3 regions of the Curtobacterium sp. SP.BCp genome follow, and region 1 is predicted to be linked to each of the others. Evidence: predicted binding sites of a transcription regulator. Region 1 holds the regulator's gene; each other region holds the start of a gene.
What was found. The regulator HspR, encoded in region 1, represses chaperone genes until heat shock. The targets are predictions, from matches to a motif close to AAGTTGAGTCNNNNNGACTCAACTT.
Positions count from the first base shown of each region.

Region 2: the regulator HspR is predicted to act here: its motif matches at 3,197-3,221, upstream of ACRQ4C_RS00680 (Hsp20/alpha crystallin family protein).
Region 3: the regulator HspR is predicted to act here: its motif matches at 2,773-2,797, upstream of ACRQ4C_RS09035 (ATP-dependent Clp protease ATP-binding subunit).

Region 1 is NZ_CP194338.1:563,427-568,739, reverse strand. It holds gene dnaK (molecular chaperone DnaK) at 1-414, shown strand, start outside; gene ACRQ4C_RS02960 (nucleotide exchange factor GrpE) at 417-1,079, shown strand; gene ACRQ4C_RS02955 (DnaJ C-terminal domain-containing protein) at 1,102-2,109, shown strand; gene ACRQ4C_RS02950 (heat shock protein transcriptional repressor HspR) at 2,218-2,628, shown strand; gene ACRQ4C_RS02945 (class I SAM-dependent methyltransferase) at 2,652-3,794, shown strand; gene ACRQ4C_RS02940 (aldo/keto reductase) at 3,852-4,316, opposite strand; partial or broken gene ACRQ4C_RS02935 (Hsp70 family protein) at 4,351-4,554, opposite strand; gene ACRQ4C_RS02930 (hypothetical protein) at 4,754-5,313, shown strand, end outside.
Region 2 is NZ_CP194338.1:135,941-141,253, reverse strand. It holds gene ACRQ4C_RS00695 (APC family permease) at 1-768, opposite strand, end outside; gene ACRQ4C_RS00690 (APC family permease) at 962-2,488, shown strand; gene ACRQ4C_RS00685 (helix-turn-helix domain-containing protein) at 2,485-3,135, shown strand; gene ACRQ4C_RS00680 (Hsp20/alpha crystallin family protein) at 3,247-3,687, shown strand; gene ACRQ4C_RS00675 (hypothetical protein) at 3,700-3,999, shown strand; gene ACRQ4C_RS00670 (manganese catalase family protein) at 4,144-5,025, opposite strand; gene ACRQ4C_RS00665 (SDR family oxidoreductase) at 5,058-5,313, opposite strand, start outside.
Region 3 is NZ_CP194338.1:1,868,964-1,874,276, reverse strand. It holds gene ACRQ4C_RS09035 (ATP-dependent Clp protease ATP-binding subunit) at 39-2,693, opposite strand; gene ybaK (Cys-tRNA(Pro) deacylase) at 2,839-3,324, opposite strand; gene ACRQ4C_RS09025 (DUF6412 domain-containing protein) at 3,391-3,687, shown strand; gene yidC (membrane protein insertase YidC) at 3,744-4,493, shown strand; gene ACRQ4C_RS09015 (hypothetical protein) at 4,490-4,708, opposite strand; gene ACRQ4C_RS09010 (hypothetical protein) at 4,801-5,313, shown strand, end outside.

The DNA of each region.
Region 1 (5,313 bases):
CCGAAGGAGGACATCGAGCGCATGGTCCGCGAGGCCGAGGAGCACGCGGCCGAGGACAAGGCCCGTCGTGAGGCCAACGAGCGTCGCAACCAGGCCGAGCAGCTCGTCTACTCGATCGAGAAGCTCATCAAGGAGAACGAGGACAAGCTCCCCGCGGACGTCAAGTCCGAGGTCCAGGCCGACGTCGACGCCCTGAAGTCGGCGCTCGCGGGTGAGGACGACGACGCAGTGAAGGCCGCGTTCGACAAGCTCAACGAGTCGCAGGGCAAGCTCGGCCAGGCGATCTACAGCCAGCAGGACGCGGGTGCCGCGGCCGGTGGCGAGCAGCCCGCGGGTGACCAGGCGACGCAGGACGACGAGGACATCGTCGACGCCGAGGTCGTGGACGACGAGGACGACAAGGACAAGAAGTAACGATGCCGAACCCCGAGGACAACGCACCGAAGGACAACGTGCCCGAGGATGCAGAGCCCCAGGTCGAGGGCGACGCCACCAACGCGCAGGAGCCCGAGGACCTCATCGAGGCGGAGGGGCCGGACGTGGAAGTCCCCACGGACGGCCCCGCCGCCGGCGGGCCGCAGAGCGACCTCTCCCCGGAGGACCAGGCGCTGCTCGACGACGCCGCCCGAGGCATCGCCGAGGACAAGCTGAGCGCCGAGGACCGCGACCTGGTCGCCGAGATGCGGGCGGACATGCTCCGTGCGCAGGCCGAGCTGGTGAACTTCCGGAAGCGCGTCGAGCGTGACCGTGAGGCGAACCGCGAGGTCGCCATCGCCGAGGTCGTCCGGGCGCTCCTGCCGGCGCTCGACGACCTCACCCGCGCCGAGGCCCACGGCGACCTCGCCGAGGGGCCCATGCAGGTCATCGGTCAGAAGATCCGCGGCGGCTTCGAGAAGTTCAAGCTCGTGCAGATCGGTGAGAAGGGTGAGGCCTTCGACCCGAACATCCACGAGGCGATCGTGCAGCTCCCGACGCCGGGTGCGACCGCGCAGACCGTGGCGGACGTCGTCGAGCCGGGCTACAAGCTCGGCGAGCGGGTCCTCCGTGCGGCCAAGGTCGCGGTCGCGGTCCCGGCCTGAGCGCGGGAGGAGGTAGGTACGGATGGCCAGTCAGGATTGGTTCGACAAGGACTTCTACAAGGTCCTCGGCGTCGACAAGACGGCGAGCGACGCTGAGCTGAAGAAGACCTACCGGAAGCTCGCGCGGCAGTACCACCCGGACTCCAACCCGGGTGACGCCGCCGCCGAGGCCCGCTTCAAGGAGATCAGCGAGGCCTACTCGGTGCTCTCCGACAAGGAGCAGCGCGCCGAGTACGACCAGGTCCGCGCCATGGGCTCGGGCGCCCGCTTCACGGCGGGCGGCCCGGGTGCCCAGGGCGGCTTCGAGGACGTCTTCGGCGGCATGTTCGGCGGCGGTGGAGGCGGTCAGCGCGTCCGCTTCGGGCAGCCGGGCAACGGTCGCGGAGGCGCCAGCGGCTTCGAGGACATCCTCGGCGGCATGTTCGGCGGCGGCGGCTTCGGTCAGTCGAACGGCGGCTACCGCGGCTTCGGTGGACCATCGAAGGGTCAGGACGTCACGGCGTCCACGACGCTCGACTTCGCGACCGCGATCGCCGGCGACACCGTCAAGCTCTCGCAGGGCAACGGTCGTCCGGTGAACGTCCGGATCCCGGCCGGGGTCGCGGACGGGCAGAAGATCCGTCTCCGCGGGCGCGGGCAGCCGTCCCCCGACGGCGGTGAGGCCGGCGACCTCGTGGTCACGGTCTCGGTCCGGAAGCACCCGGTCTTCGAGCGCGACGGGCTCAACCTCCGCGTGGACGTCCCCGTGACGTTCGTCGAGGCGGCGCTCGGCGCGACGATCCAGGTCCCGACGCTCGGCGGCGAGCCCGTCAAGCTGCGGGTCGCCCCCGGCACCCCGTCGGGTCGCGTCCTGCGGGTCAAGGGTCGCGGCGTCGCCAGCAACAAGGGCACGGGCGACCTGCTCGCCACCGTGCAGGTCGCGGTGCCCTCCCACCTGTCGGACAAGCAGCGCGAGGCCGTCGAGGCCCTGGCAGCTGCGCTGCCCGACGAGGACCCCCGCGAGGACCTCCTCGCCAAGGCGCGCGGCTAGCGTCATGAACCGGTCGGGAGGCTCGGTGCGGCTCCGTCACGGAGCCGCACCGAGCCTCCACACTGTTGTGCACCACGAGGAGAACGAGAGGGGCGGTCGATGACCGACATGGACGAGAACTCGCCCGTCTTCGCCATCGCGATGGCGGCCGAGCTCGCGGAGATGCACCCGCAGACGCTCCGGCAGTACGACCGGCTCGGCCTCGTCGTGCCCGGCCGCACCCGCGGTGGTTCGCGGCGGTACTCGATGCGCGACATCGCCCAGCTGCGGGAGATCGCGCGGCTCGGCTCCGAGGGCGTCTCGCTCGAGGGCATCCGTCGGGTGCTCGAACTCGAGAACGAGAACCGGGCGCTGCGCTCGCGGGTGTCGGAACTCGAGACGGCCCTCGCCGATCAGCTCATCAACCGGCCGGGCGCGCGTGTGTTCGCGGCCTCGGCGACCGGCGGTGCGGTGCCGTTGCGCGCCGGGATGCGCCCGCAGCGGAACACGCAGATCGTCCTCTGGCGTCCTCCGCACTAGGGCGCACTGGGTAGGGTGGCGCCGTGCCACCGGACCTCGCCGACCTCTTCCGCCGTCGCGACGACGACGCGCCGGACCTGATCACGATCGACGGCACCGACCGCTTCATCCTCGACGAGGCGCCGCACGTCCACGGCGATGCGCTCCGGCAGCCGGGTGAGGTCGCGGTCGTCGACGACCGGAACGGTGTGCTCACGCTCGGGGTCATCTCGGTGCACGGCGCGTCGGACGTCCGGGTCGTGCAGGACTCCCTCGTCGGGGTCCGCGCGCTCGAGGCCAACGCCGGCGTCTTCGGGCGGCGGGGCTTCCACCATCCGGACTCCCTCGAACGGGCGTTCACCGACGCACGGCTCGTGCTGCTGCGCCTCTCGAAGTCGAACGACCGGCTCGACGAGATCGCCCGCGCGGTCGCCCGGTACGCCGCACCCGACGTGGTGCTGCTCTGCGGCGGGGTGTCGAAGCACATGAACCTCGGGCAGAACGACGTCCTCCGTCGGTACTTCGGCGAGGTGACGGCCTCGCGGGGGCGAGGCAAGTCGCGGCTGCTCGTCGCGCAGGACCCTCTTCGTGCCTCGGCCGTCCGCGCGGACACGTCGAACCCGTGGCCGCGCTCGGTCCACAACGACGAACTCGGGTTGACGCTCGTCGCGCACGGCGGGGTCTTCGCGGGAACGTCGCTCGATCAAGGCACGCGCGTGCTCCTCGACGTGGTGCGCGACGCCGTCCCGACCGCGCGGACCGCTGTCGACCTCGGCTGCGGGAACGGCGTCATCGCGGTGTCGCTCGCGCGGCAGCGGCCCGGCATCAAGCTCATCGCGACGGACGTGTCGCAGACCGCGGTGGCGTCGACGAAGGCGACCGCGGCGGCGAACGGTGTGGCGGACCGCGTGCAGGTCGTGCGGACGGACGCGGGCGACGAGCTCCAGGACGGCTGCGCCCAGCTCGTGCTGTGCAACCCGCCGTTCCACGCGGACACCACGGTGACCACCGACGCCGCCGAGGCGATGTTCCGGAACGCGGCCACGATCCTCCAGTCCGGCGGGGAACTGTGGTGCGTCTGGAACTCGCACCTGCGTTACCGGCCGGTGTTGGAGCGTGTCGTCGGCGCGACGCGCCAGGTGGTCCGGACCGACAAGTTCACCGTCACCGCCTCGCGGGCGAAATGACGAAGGGGCGGTCTCCCGACCGCCCCTCTGTCATTCCGGACCTGGCGTCGTCCCGGATCAGGCCGGGACGTAGTCGAACGTGTCCGGGTCCGGGCCGGTGCGGTGGCCCTTGTCGAGCGACGTGATCGCGGTCATGTCCTCGTCGGAGAGCTCGAAGTCGAAGATCGCGAAGTTCTCCTCGACCCGGGTGCGGGTGACCGACTTCGGGAACACGATGTCGCCGCGCTGGATGTGCCAGCGGAGGACGACCTGCGCCGGGGTCTTGCCGGTGTTGCCGGCGATGCGGGTGATGGTCTCGTCGTCGAGGACGAGTCCCTGCGCGATGGGGGACCACGCCTCGGTCGCGATGCCGTGCTCGCGGTCGTACGCGCGCAGCTCGTCCTGCGTGAGGTACGGGTGCACCTCGATCTGGTTCACCGCCGGGGTGATGGTCGTCTCGGCCGCGAGGCGGTTGAGGTGGTGCGCCTGGAAGTTGCTGACGCCGATCGAGCGGGCGGTCCCGGCGCGGTAGAGCTCCTCCATGGCCTTCCACGTCGGGACGAAGTCCGAGACGGTGGGCAGCGACGGTGTGGTCGACGTTCGAGACGACCTGGCGCTTGGCGGTCTCGCCGACCAGGACCTCGCCGTCCTTCGTGAAGGCGACGATCGACGGCGTGGTGCGGAGGCCCCCGGCGTTCGCGATGACCGTGGGCTCGCCGCCCTCGAGCACGCTGACGACCGAGCTGGTGGTTCCGAGGTCGATGCCTACTGCACGTCCCATGTGTTGACGCTCAGTGACTGAAAGCTGCGTCCGAGTGGCTCAATTCGCAGCTATCGCGGCGGTTTGTATTTCAGATGCCAATGGGATATATTTAACGAGATGCGGGGTTCTCCCGCCAAGCTGAAGACCGCGAGCCGCGGGCGACCCGATCGCCCCGTACAACCCACGCGGCCCCGATCCCCTTGAAAGGGACCCCTCCATGTCACGCAACAAGAAGCTCGCGAAGGGCCTGGGCGCTGGAGCGCTCGCCATCGCGACCCTGACCTCCGGCCTGTCCTTCGGTGCCGCTTCGGCGTCCGCTGCCCCTGCAGCCGACTCGAGGCCCTCGGCACGGGCGATCGACACCGAGTTCGACTCGGCGCCCGCCCCGCTTGTGGGGAAGCTGCCGGACGGACGATTCTGGTCCAACAGCGGCATTACCTCGGGCAGCCGGCTCTTCTCGACCTTCGAGGAAGCGAAGAGTCACAGCGCGCAGTGGATCTACAACTCGCTCAATAAGACACTGCGCGACGCCCGCTCGGGGAGCTGCATCGTCGAGGGCAACAATCTGCTCACCGTGAGCGTTCCCTCCTACTGCACCAACCCATCGGCCAGCACGACGTTCTCGTTCGAGGACGGGCATCTCCACGTCGCAAGTCAACCAGGACGCGAGATCACGAACTGGAGAGCGTCATCCGTCGGGTATCCTGAGTTCACCAACTCCGGAACGACCCCCTGGGAGATCGTCGCCGCCCCCGGGCTCTCGGCGCAGATCGAGTC
Region 2 (5,313 bases), 430 kb from region 1:
CCCGATGCCGATCACGGCCGCGTAGGTCGCGCGGGGGATCGTGCGGTCGGGGTCCTTCGCCTCGTCGCGGAAGATCGCGGTGGCCTCGAAGCCGATGAACGCCGCGATCGCGAACATCAGTCCGACACCGGGCGAGCCGGACACCACCTGCGACGGCGCGAACGGCGCGAGCGACAGCCCGTCGGCGCCGCCCCGGAACACCACGGCGGCGACGAGGACGAGCACGATGCCGACCTCGGCGACGAGCAGGACCCCGAGGACCTTGCTCGACAGGTCGATGTGCCGGTACCCGAGGACGCCGACGAGCACGACCACGGCGAGCGACCAGACGTACCAGGGCACGTCCGGCCCGCCGAGGCCCGCGACGGTGACGCCGAGCAGGTACCCCATGTACGCGTGCACGGCCACCTGGATCGTCGTGTACGTCAGGAGGGCGAGCGTCGCGGCCCCCGCGCCGGCCGGACGTCCGAGTCCGTGCCCGACGAACGTGAAGAAGGCGCCGGGCCGCGGCAGGTGACGGGTCATCGCGGCGAGCCCGACGGAGAACAGCAGGAGCACCACGGCCGAGACGGCGTAGAGCGCCGGGAACCCGACGCCGTTGCCGAGCAGCATGCCGAGCGGGGCTGCGCCGCCGACGACCGTGAGCGGTGCGGCGGCCGCGACGACCATGAAGACGATCGCGGTGACGCCGAGGGAGCCGTGCATGGTCCGGCCGTGCGGGGCGGGGAGCGCTCCGAGTGACGCGGGGTCCTTCGTGATGCTGGACATCGTGGCCTTCCGGTTCGGGTGGCTTCGGGGGTCGGCACCACGGTCCCGCGCCGCCGTTGCGGCCACGTACCGCCGAGGTGAAACCCGGTCGCACCCGAACGGGACACCTCCGTCGCCGGCGTCCCGTTCCGCCGGTACCTGCCCGAAACACGGCCGCCACACCGGGGCAACGCGCGGGCCCTACCGTGGCCGGGTGACCGCCCTCGACCGTGCGATAGCCCACCCGCCCCGGGTGCCGGGCGTCGGTGCGGGTTCGCCCGTCGACGGACTCTCGCGACGCAGTGTCGGGCCGGTCGACGTGCTCTCGCAGTCGGTCTCCGCGGTGGCCCCGTCCGCCGCCGCGACCACGATCCCGGTGCTCGTCGCGTCCGTCGCCGGCAGCGGTGCGACGTGGTCGCTGCTGGCGGCGATGGCGCTCTCGTTCCTGGTCGGACGCACCGTGAACGAGTTCGTCCGCCGCGTCGCGGGCCCTGGATCCCTCTACACGTACGTGTCCCTCGGCCTCGGACCGGTCGCGGGCGTGGTGTGCGGTGCAGCGCTGCTCCTCGGCTCGGGGTGCATCGCGGTGTTCTCGCTGACGGGGACCGGCTACTACCTCGAGTACCTGCTGTCGCGATTCGTCCCGCTCGGGGACGGCGGTGTGCTCGTCACCGTGCTCGTGGTCCTCGTCACGGGGGCCGTCGTGTTCGCCGTGACGGCCGTCGGCGTCCGGCTGTCGACCCGTCTGACGCTGCTCGTCGAGACCGTCTCGGTGGCGGTGATCGCGGTGCTCGTCATCGCCCTGCTGGCCCGCAGCGGACCGCCGGACCTCGGGGCGGTCGCACTCGGCCCCGTCATGCCGGCGCCGTTCTCCGTCGGGACCGCACTCGCCGTCACCGCGTTCGTCGGCTTCGAGAGCGCGTCGGTGCTCGGCGTCGAGGCCCGCCGCCCGTTCGCCACGATCCCGCGCGCGATCTCGTGGACCGTCCTGCTCGCCGGCGTCCTCTACCTCGGCAGCGCCGTGGCCCAGCAGTCCGGTTTCGCGGCGGTGGGAGCAGAACTCGCGACGAGCGCCTCGCCGGTGAACGAGCTCGCCGTCGCCTCGGGTGTGGGCTGGGTCGGGTGCGTGCTCGACCTCGCGATCGCGGCCTCGTTCGCGGCGTGCGCGATCGCTTCGACGACCGCGCTCGTCCGGGTGCTCTTCGCGATGGGCCGCGAGGGCGTGCTCCCCCGTGCGTTCGGTCGGACGTCCCCGCGCTTCCGGACGCCGTTCGTCGCGGGGATCGTGGCGAGCGTCGTCCTGACCGCGGTCCCGGTCGCAGGACTGACCGCGGGCGTCGCGACGTGGACGCTCATGGAGACCGAACTCGCCGTCGCCGCACTCGGGTACCTCGTCGCCTACGCGCTCACCTGCGTCGCCGCGCCGGTGTTCCTCCGTCGGATCGGCGAGCTGACCGCCCGGGTCGCGACCGTCGCGGTCGTGACGGCGGCGCTCCTGACGGGAGTCCTCGTGGTCTACGCCGGGGTCGAGGCGACGAGCGACCGGTGGCCCGCCGTCGCGCTGGTCGTCGGGGTGGTCGCCGTCGTCCTGCTCGCCTTCGCGGTCGTGACCCGACGGCGTCCGTGGCGGCGCGCGAGGAGCCGGGCCGTGTGGGACGTGCCCGTCGAGACGGACCTCCTGGGTGCCTCCCGGCTGCGCCCCGACGACCCCGACCGGACCGGCCGAGGCGACCGGCCGTGAGCGACCCCGGCCTGCGCGCACGCCAGCCGAAGGCGATCCAGAACGCCTTCGCCGTGCTCGAGGCCGTCGCCGCATCGGGGCCGGGGACCACCGCGCAGCAGGTGTCCGAGGCACTCGGCATGCCACGGGCGACGACCTACCGGCTCATCACGCTCCTCGTCGAGGACGAGTACCTGGTCCGCCTGTCCGACCTGCGGGGCTTCGCCCTCGGGCACAAGGTCGCCGAGCTGGCCGGGCTCGGGGCAGCGCCGTCCCTCCCGCCGCTGTCACGCGCGGTGCGGTCCGTCCTCGCCGAGGTCCGGTCGAGCGTCCGCGCCGGCGTGCACCTCGCCCGGTACGACGCCTCCGGGCTGGCCGACGTCGACGTGGACCCCGACTTCCCGCTCCTCGACGAGCGGGGGCTCCGCGCAGACCCCGGGGCGAGCGCGATGGGGCGACTGCACGCGCACGGCGGCACCGAGGTCGTCCGGCAGGTCGGCGCGTTCCGGTCCGGCTTCGGGTGCCTCGCGGTCCCGGTCCTCGACGAGCACGGTCTGCTGGTCGCCGGACTCACGCTGTCCGCCGCGGCGCCCCGGATCGACTCCCCCGGCGACCTCCTGCCGCTCCTGCAGCGTGGAGCCGACCGCCTCGAGCCGCTCCTCGCCTGACCCTCAGCGTCCTCGGAGCGCACTGTTGGCACTCTCTGGGTTCGAGTGCTAGAACGGATGGCAGTTGAGTCGAGGGGACTCAACGAGGATCACGTGAAGGAGTTGACGACGATGACGATGAACTTCGACCCGTTCCGCGAGCTCGACCGCCTCGCCGGATCCCTGCTCGGGAGCGCCGGCGGACCGCGTTCGATGCCGATGGACCTGTACCGCACCGGGGACCACTACGTCCTCGACGTCGACCTGCCGGGCATCGACCCGGGCAGCGTCGACGTCGACGTGGACGGCTCGGTCCTCACGATCCGCGCCGAGCGCACCCTCGGCGCCCCGGACGGCTCGCAGTGGATCACGCGCGAGCGGCAGCCCGGCACGTTCGTCCGCCAGCTGACCCTCGGCGACCACCTCGACGCCGGACGCATCACCGCGACCTACGACAACGGTGTGCTGAGCATCACGATCCCGGTCAAGGAGTCGGCGAAGCCGCGCAAGATCGAGGTCGCGGTGGGCAGCGGGTCCCAGCAGCTCGCCGTCGGCGGCGGGGCCTCCGAGTAGGTCGGAGGCGCGATGGCAGCACTCCTGAACGCGCTGCTCGCGATCGGGGCCGTGACCGCCGCGCTCACCGCGACGAGTCTGGACAGGCGGGTCGCCCTCGTGCTCGGGGCGACCGGCAGCACGGTCGGCGCGTTCCTCGCGTGGGTGGTCGCACCGAGCGCGTTCTCCGGGTTCGTGCCGTGGGTGGCCGCCGTCCTCGGGACGGCGGCGCTCACGGCCGGGTGGAGCGTCGTCCGGCTCTACGACGGCGTCTTCGCCCCGCCGCCGGAACCGGCGGGCGAGACCGGGACGATCGCGACGACCGCGCGGTGACCGCATGACGGACGGGCGCGCCCCGCTCAGCGGCAACGCGCCTCCCGTCCGTCCGCCCCATCAGTCAACGAAACGCGCGCGTTCCGACATCGCACCGGTCGATCGACGGGTGCCACGTCGGAACGCGCGCGTCCCGTTCCGCGACTACTCCTTGTTGAGCTTGTCCTGCACCGTGCCGGCCGTCTTCTCGACGACGTTCGGGAGCTCGGTCGTGCCGTAGAACCGGACGTCCGGGTGCGTGGGCGGCGGCATCGGCGACGAGGTCGTCGGACCGTCGTGGTACGTGTACTCGCCCTTGCCGTCGAACGAGGGGCCGCTCGCCCACGGGCCGTTCGCCGCCTCCTTGCCGTCGGAGAAGTTGAGGTACTGGTAGTTGACCTCCTGGTTCTCCTTCGCCTGCGGGAAGTTGCTCGGCACAGGGAAGTCCTCGATGCCCTTCTCGCGGAGCTCCGCGGCGGCCGTCGCCCACATGTTCTGGTGCATGGTGTCGCGCGCGAGCAGGAACGACAGGAGGTCCCGGACCCCGGCGTCGTCGGTCTGGTGGTAGAGCCGCGCGACCTGCACGCGGCCCTGCATCTCGGCGTTCGCGTTCGCCGTGAAGTCGGCGAGCAGGTTGCCGCTCGCGGTGATGAACGACCCCTGCCAGGGGTTGCCGTTGCTGTCGACCGGACGTGCGCCGGCTCCGGCGACGATGCCCTGCTGGACGTCCGTGCCACCGACGATCGCCGCGACGGTCGGGTCGTCCTGCACGGCGTCCTCGGTGATGCCGAGCGGGCTCTTCTCGAGCAGCTGCGCGATCATCGTCGCGAGCATCTCGACGTGGCCCATCTCCTCGGCGCCGATGCCGAACACCAGGTCGCGGTACTTGCCGGGCATGTGCATGTTCCACGCCTGGAACTGGTACTGCAGGGCGACGGTGATCTCGCCGTACTGACCGCCGAGCACCTCCTGCAGCTTGCGCGCGTAGACGGCGTCGGGCTTGTCGGGCGTGGACTTGAACTGGAGTTCCTGCTTGTGGAAGTACAGATCGTGCTCCTGTCTTCGTTCGGTGGTGCGCTTCAGAGGATCGGGGTACCGCCGGTGACGGCGACGCGCGCACCGGAGACGTAGCTGCCGTCGTCGCTCGCGAGCAGCACGTACACCGGGGCGAGCTCGGCGGGCTGTCCGGGACGGCCGAGCGGGGTCTGCTTCCCGAACTGCTCGACCTCCTCCGGAGGCATGGTCGAGGGGATCAGCGGCGTCCAGATCGGCCCGGGCGCGACGCTGTTGACGCGGATGCCACGCGGGCCGAGCAGCTGCGCCAGCGCTGCCGAG
Region 3 (5,313 bases), 1.3 Mb from region 1:
GCAGACACCGGGCCGTTCAGGCGACCGGGAGAGCGGGATCAGACCTCGGCGGGCTGGGCCGCGGTCACGGTGAGCACACCGTCCGCCACGTCCACGCGGACCGTGTCCCCGCTCCGGACCGTCTCGGCCACCACGAGGGTCGCGATCCGGTCGTCGACCTCGCGCTGGATCAGCCGACGGAGCGGGCGGGCGCCGTACTCGGGCTCGTAGCCGTGCTCGGCGAGCCAGGCGACGGCCTCGTCGGAGACCGACAGGGTCATGCCCTGGCCGAGCAGCCGGAGCGCGGTGTCCTCCAGCAGGAGCGCCACGATCGACGAGATCTGTGACGACGTCAGCTTCCGGAACAGCACGATCTCGTCGATGCGGTTGATGAACTCCGGCCGCATCGCTTCACGGAGCTTGCCCATCACCCGGGCACGCAGGTCGTCCTCCGCGAAGCCCTCCGCGGCCCCGACCGCCGAGAACCCGAGGGCGCCGGAGCGCGACGCGAGGAACTCGGACCCGATGTTCGACGTCATGATCACGACCGTGTTCCGGAAGTCGACCGTGCGACCCTGGCCGTCGGTCAGTCGGCCGTCGTCGAGCACCTGCAGCAGCAGGTTGAAGACGTCCGGGTGGGCCTTCTCGACCTCGTCGAGCAGGATCACCGAGTACGGGTTCCGACGGACGCGCTCGGTGAGCTGCCCGGCCTCGTCGTAGCCGACGTACCCGGGAGGGGCACCGACCAACCGCGAGACCGTGTGCCGCTCGCCGAACTCGCTCATGTCGAAGCGGAGCATGGCCGACTCGTCGCCGAACAACGAGGACGCGAGCGCCTTCGCGAGTTCGGTCTTGCCGACGCCGGTCGGTCCGAGGAACAGGAAGCTGCCCACCGGTCGGCGGGGGTCGCCCATGCCGGTCCGACTGCGCCGCACTGCGCGGGCGATCGCCTGCACGGCGTCGTCCTGACCGACGACGCGCTCGTGCAGCTCGTCCTCGAGGACGGCCAGGCGGGAGCGGTCGCCCTGGCTCAGGCGTGTCGCCGGGATGCCGGTGGCGCGGGAGACCACGCTGGCGATGTCGGCCTCCGTGATCTGCCGGTCACCCGGTTCCGGACTGGTGGGCCCAGGTCGCCGGTCCCGCGGCGACGCGTCAGCGGCGTCGCGGCCGTGCCGGTGGGGAGCGCGGCTCGCGCCCGCCTCCGAGGCGGCGGTGATCCGGGCCTCCAGGCCGTCGATCTGGTCGCGCAGGCGCGACGCCTCCTCGTAGTGCTCCTCCGCCACGGCAGCGTCCTTGGACGCGCTGAGCGCGGCGATCTCGACGCGCAGCGTCTCCACGTCCACGTCGCCGGACAGCGCGAGCCGACGGCGGGCACCGGCCTGGTCGACGAGGTCGATGGCCTTGTCGGGCAGGTGGCGGTCCGTCACGTAGCGGTGCGAGAGCTCGACGGCCGCGCGGAGCGCCTCGGGCGTGTAGGTCACGTCGTGGTGCTCCTCGTAGCGGGGCGCGAGGCCCGTGAGGATCGCGACGGCGTCCTCGACGCTCGGCTCCCCCACGGTCACCGGCTGGAAGCGACGCTCGAGCGCGGCGTCCTTCTCGATGCGGCGGTACTCGTTCAGGGTCGTCGCGCCGACCATGTGCAGGTCGCCGCGGGCGAGGCGCGGCTTGAGGATGTTGCCGGCGTCCATCGAACCGCCCTCGCCGCCACCGCCGGCGCCCACGAGCGTGTGCAGCTCGTCGACGAAGACGATGAGCTCCTCCGCGTGCTCGGCGATCTCGTCCACGACCTTCGTGAGGCGCTCCTCGAAGTCGCCGCGGTACCGGGCACCGGCGAGCATGCCGGGCAGGTCGATCGCGACGACGCGCTTGCCCTGCAGGAGCGCCGGGACGTCACCGTCCACGATGCGCTGCGCGAGCCCCTCGACGATCGCGGTCTTGCCGACGCCGGGTTCGCCGATCAGGACGGGGTTGTTCTTCGTGCGGCGGAGCAGGATCTCGACCGTCTGCTCGATCTCGTCCGCCCGACCGATGACCGGGTCGATGCGTCCGTCGCGGGCACGGGCCGTGAGGTCGGTGCCGTACTGGTCGAGGGTCGGCGTGGAGCTCTGCTCGGTGCTTCCGCTGTCCGTCGTCGTGCCGGGCACCGTGCGTCCCGCCCGTGCCGCAGCCGACGCCTCCGCCGCGTACTCCTGCATCACCTGCGGGGTGACGCCGGCGCTCGCGAGGAGCTGTCCGGTCACGGTGTCCTGGTCCATGACGAGCGCGAAGAAGACGTGCTCCGGGTCCGTGTAGGTGCTGCCGAAGCCCTTGGCGGCCTGGGTCGCCTCGAGCAGGATGCGCTGGGCGGTGCCGGTCAGTGCCGGGCGACCCTCGGTCAGTGCGTCGTCGTCGGACGGTGCGGGCAGCCGCTGCTCGACCTCGTCGGCGAGGCGCTCCGGGTCGGCGCCGGCCCGGCGGACGACCGCAGTGAACGGATCGGTCCGGACGAGGACGTGCAGCAGGTGCAGTGCGTCGATCTCGTGCTGGCCCTGCTCGGTCGCGTACTCGGCGGTGCGCTGGAGCAGCTGGTGGGTGCGACAGCTGAGCAGTCGCGTGATGTCGACGGGGCGTCCGAACGGGACCGGCCGCTGCTGACCGGCCTGCTGCGCCGCGATGAGCCGTGCGAGGAACTCGTCGAACGAGTCGCTGCCGGCGGGACCGAACGTCTCTGGCAAGGGTGCCTCCTGGTTGGACTTGAGTGCCTTCGACTCAATGCAACGCAGCGGCGGGCGGCCCATTCCCGGTCCGGGGAGAAACTTGCGGCGACTCGGCTCAAGTCGATGTCGACCCAGGTCGGTGCCGACTCAGGTCGCTGCCGACTCAGGTCCGGGCGATGGGCTTCGCGATCGCGTCCGTGACCCGCACGAGGTCGGCGGGGGTGAGCTCGATGTCGAAGCCCCGGCGTCCACCGGACACGAAGATGCTGTCGTACGCCAGCGCCGACTCGTCGAGCACGGTCCGGAGTGCGGTCTTCTGCCCGACGGGGCTGATGCCGCCGACCACGTAGCCGGTGCGCTTCTCGGCGAGTGCCGGGTCGGCCAGCGTGGCCTTCTTGCCGCCGACGGCCGCGGCGATCGCCTTGAGGTCGAGGCGGTTCGCGACCGGCACGATGGCCACGGCGAGGGCGCCGTCCACCGACACCACCAGGGTCTTGAACACCTGCTCCTCACGGAGCCCGAGGGCGGCGGCCGCCTCTTCCCCGAAGTTCGTGGCGGTCTCGTGGTGCTCGTACACGTGCGGCGTGTACGGCACGCCCGCGCGGTCCAGTGCGACCGTCGCGGGGGTGCTCGGCGATGCAGCGGTCATGCCGCGATCATGCCGCTCCCCGGACGCCGGACCGGGGCGGCGCGCGGACGCTACGCTGAACGCACCATGGTCGTCGTCGAGTTCTTGCTGCGCCTCGTCGCCGTGCTCGGCGCGGGGGCACCGGTGGCGACGGGGGCGGGCGACCTGCTCCCCGCGGTCGTCGTCACGGCACTCGGCAGTGCCGCGGTCGTCGCAGTCGTGGTCCTCACCGCGGTCGTCGCCGGCGTGCTCGCCACGCCTGCGCCCAGCACTGTGGTCGACCACGCCGCGTGGGCCGTGCTCCGGACGGACATCGCTTCGTCGCACCCGGACGCGGACGGTCACGCGCGACCGAGGGCACCCGGGGTCGTCGCACCGGTCTGACCGCGTCGGTGGTCGGACCGCTCCGCGACCCCTCCACCTCGACCGATCGGACCCCCATGGACCTCTCCACCCTGCCCGTCGTCGGCACGCTCCTGCACGCCGGCGCCGACCTGCTCGCCGCCCTCACGGGCTGCTTCCAACCCTTCGCCGGGTCGTTCGCCGCGGCGCTCGCGGTGGTCGCCCTCACCCTCGCCGTCCGCGTGCTGCTCGTGCCGTTGTCCGTCCTGCAGGTGCGAGCCGAGCGGGATCGACGCCGCCTCGCGCCGCAGCTCGCCGGACTCCGTCGCCGGTACGGACGGGACCGCGAGCGACTCCAGCGCGCCGTCCAGGAGCTCTACACCGCCGAACGGGTGTCGCCGCTCGCCGGGTGCCTGCCGGTGCTCGCGCAGGCCCCGGTGGTGTCGCTCCTGTACACCCTGTTCACACACGCGACGATCGGGGGCGTGGCGAACACGCTGCTCGAGGCGACGTTCGTCGGCGTGCCGCTGGCGCACTCGCTCGTGGTCACGCTCGCCTCACCGCTCTGGGCACACGCCTGGGTCGTGCTCGTCCTGCTCGCCGTCCTCGCGCTCGTGGTGGAGGCGACCCGGCGCGCGAACCGCCGGTGGAACCCCGTGGAGCCCACGGACCCCAGCGTCCCCGGTGCCGCCGTCGCGGCGTCCGTCGGGCGGGTGGCGCCGTTCGTCACGGTGGTGTTCGCCGCGGTCGCGCCCCTCGCCGCGGCGCTGTACGTCGTCACGAGTGCCGCGTGGGCACTCGGAGAGCGCGCGGTGCTCCGACGGGCGCTGGAGCGCGCCGCCGGCTAGCCGCCCTGGCCCTCCTGCTGCGGGCCCTGGTCGGCGGGGTCGTACTCGGTGCCGCGGCCCTGTTCCTCGTCGGCGGTCGGCACGTGGCGTTCGGTGCCGGTCCCGCCCGGGCTCGTCGCGACGTAGTCGGCCTCGCCGGACTGGGTGTCGTGGCTGAGCGGCTCGAGGGTCTCGTCGTCGGCCGGGCGGGGCTGGTCGTTCGCGGAGCTGGTCATCGCTCCTGGGTACTCCTCGCGCACTGGGTGAACACGGTCGCCGTCCGAGTGCGACCATGGGGCGGGCAGCAGGACCCGGAACGGGAGTACGCATGGCCGACGACGACCTGGCGAAGGAGCGAGCGCGACTCGAAGCCGTGGCATGGGGTGCCGACTCGACACCCGTGGAGGCCGCCCGCGCACGCATCGCGCTCCAGGACCTCGCCGCGGGCCGGCGGCCACGGCGGCCGTCGTCCGCCGAAACGCCCGCGGAGCGCGGGGGCGGGCGCCTCGCCGAGGCGGGAGCGCCTGCGGGGCACGGCGCCGGCGGCGTCCCGACTGCACCTGCCGCCCCGGTCGGCGACGTGCTCGCCGACGACCGACATGACGACGCCGGCCCCGCGCCGGCGGCTCCTGCAGCGCCCGACGCTGACCCAGGATCGACCACCCTCGGAGCGACCGCCCCTGGAGCGACCGCCTCGGGAGCGACCGCCTCGGGAGCGACCGCCTCGGGAGCGACCGCCTCGGGAGTGACCGGAGTGCCGGCGACCGTGGCGTCGGCCGACCCCGAGGCGGCGGCGACGACGGATGACGGAGGCGGGGCGAGCCTCCAGGCAGGGTGGCGC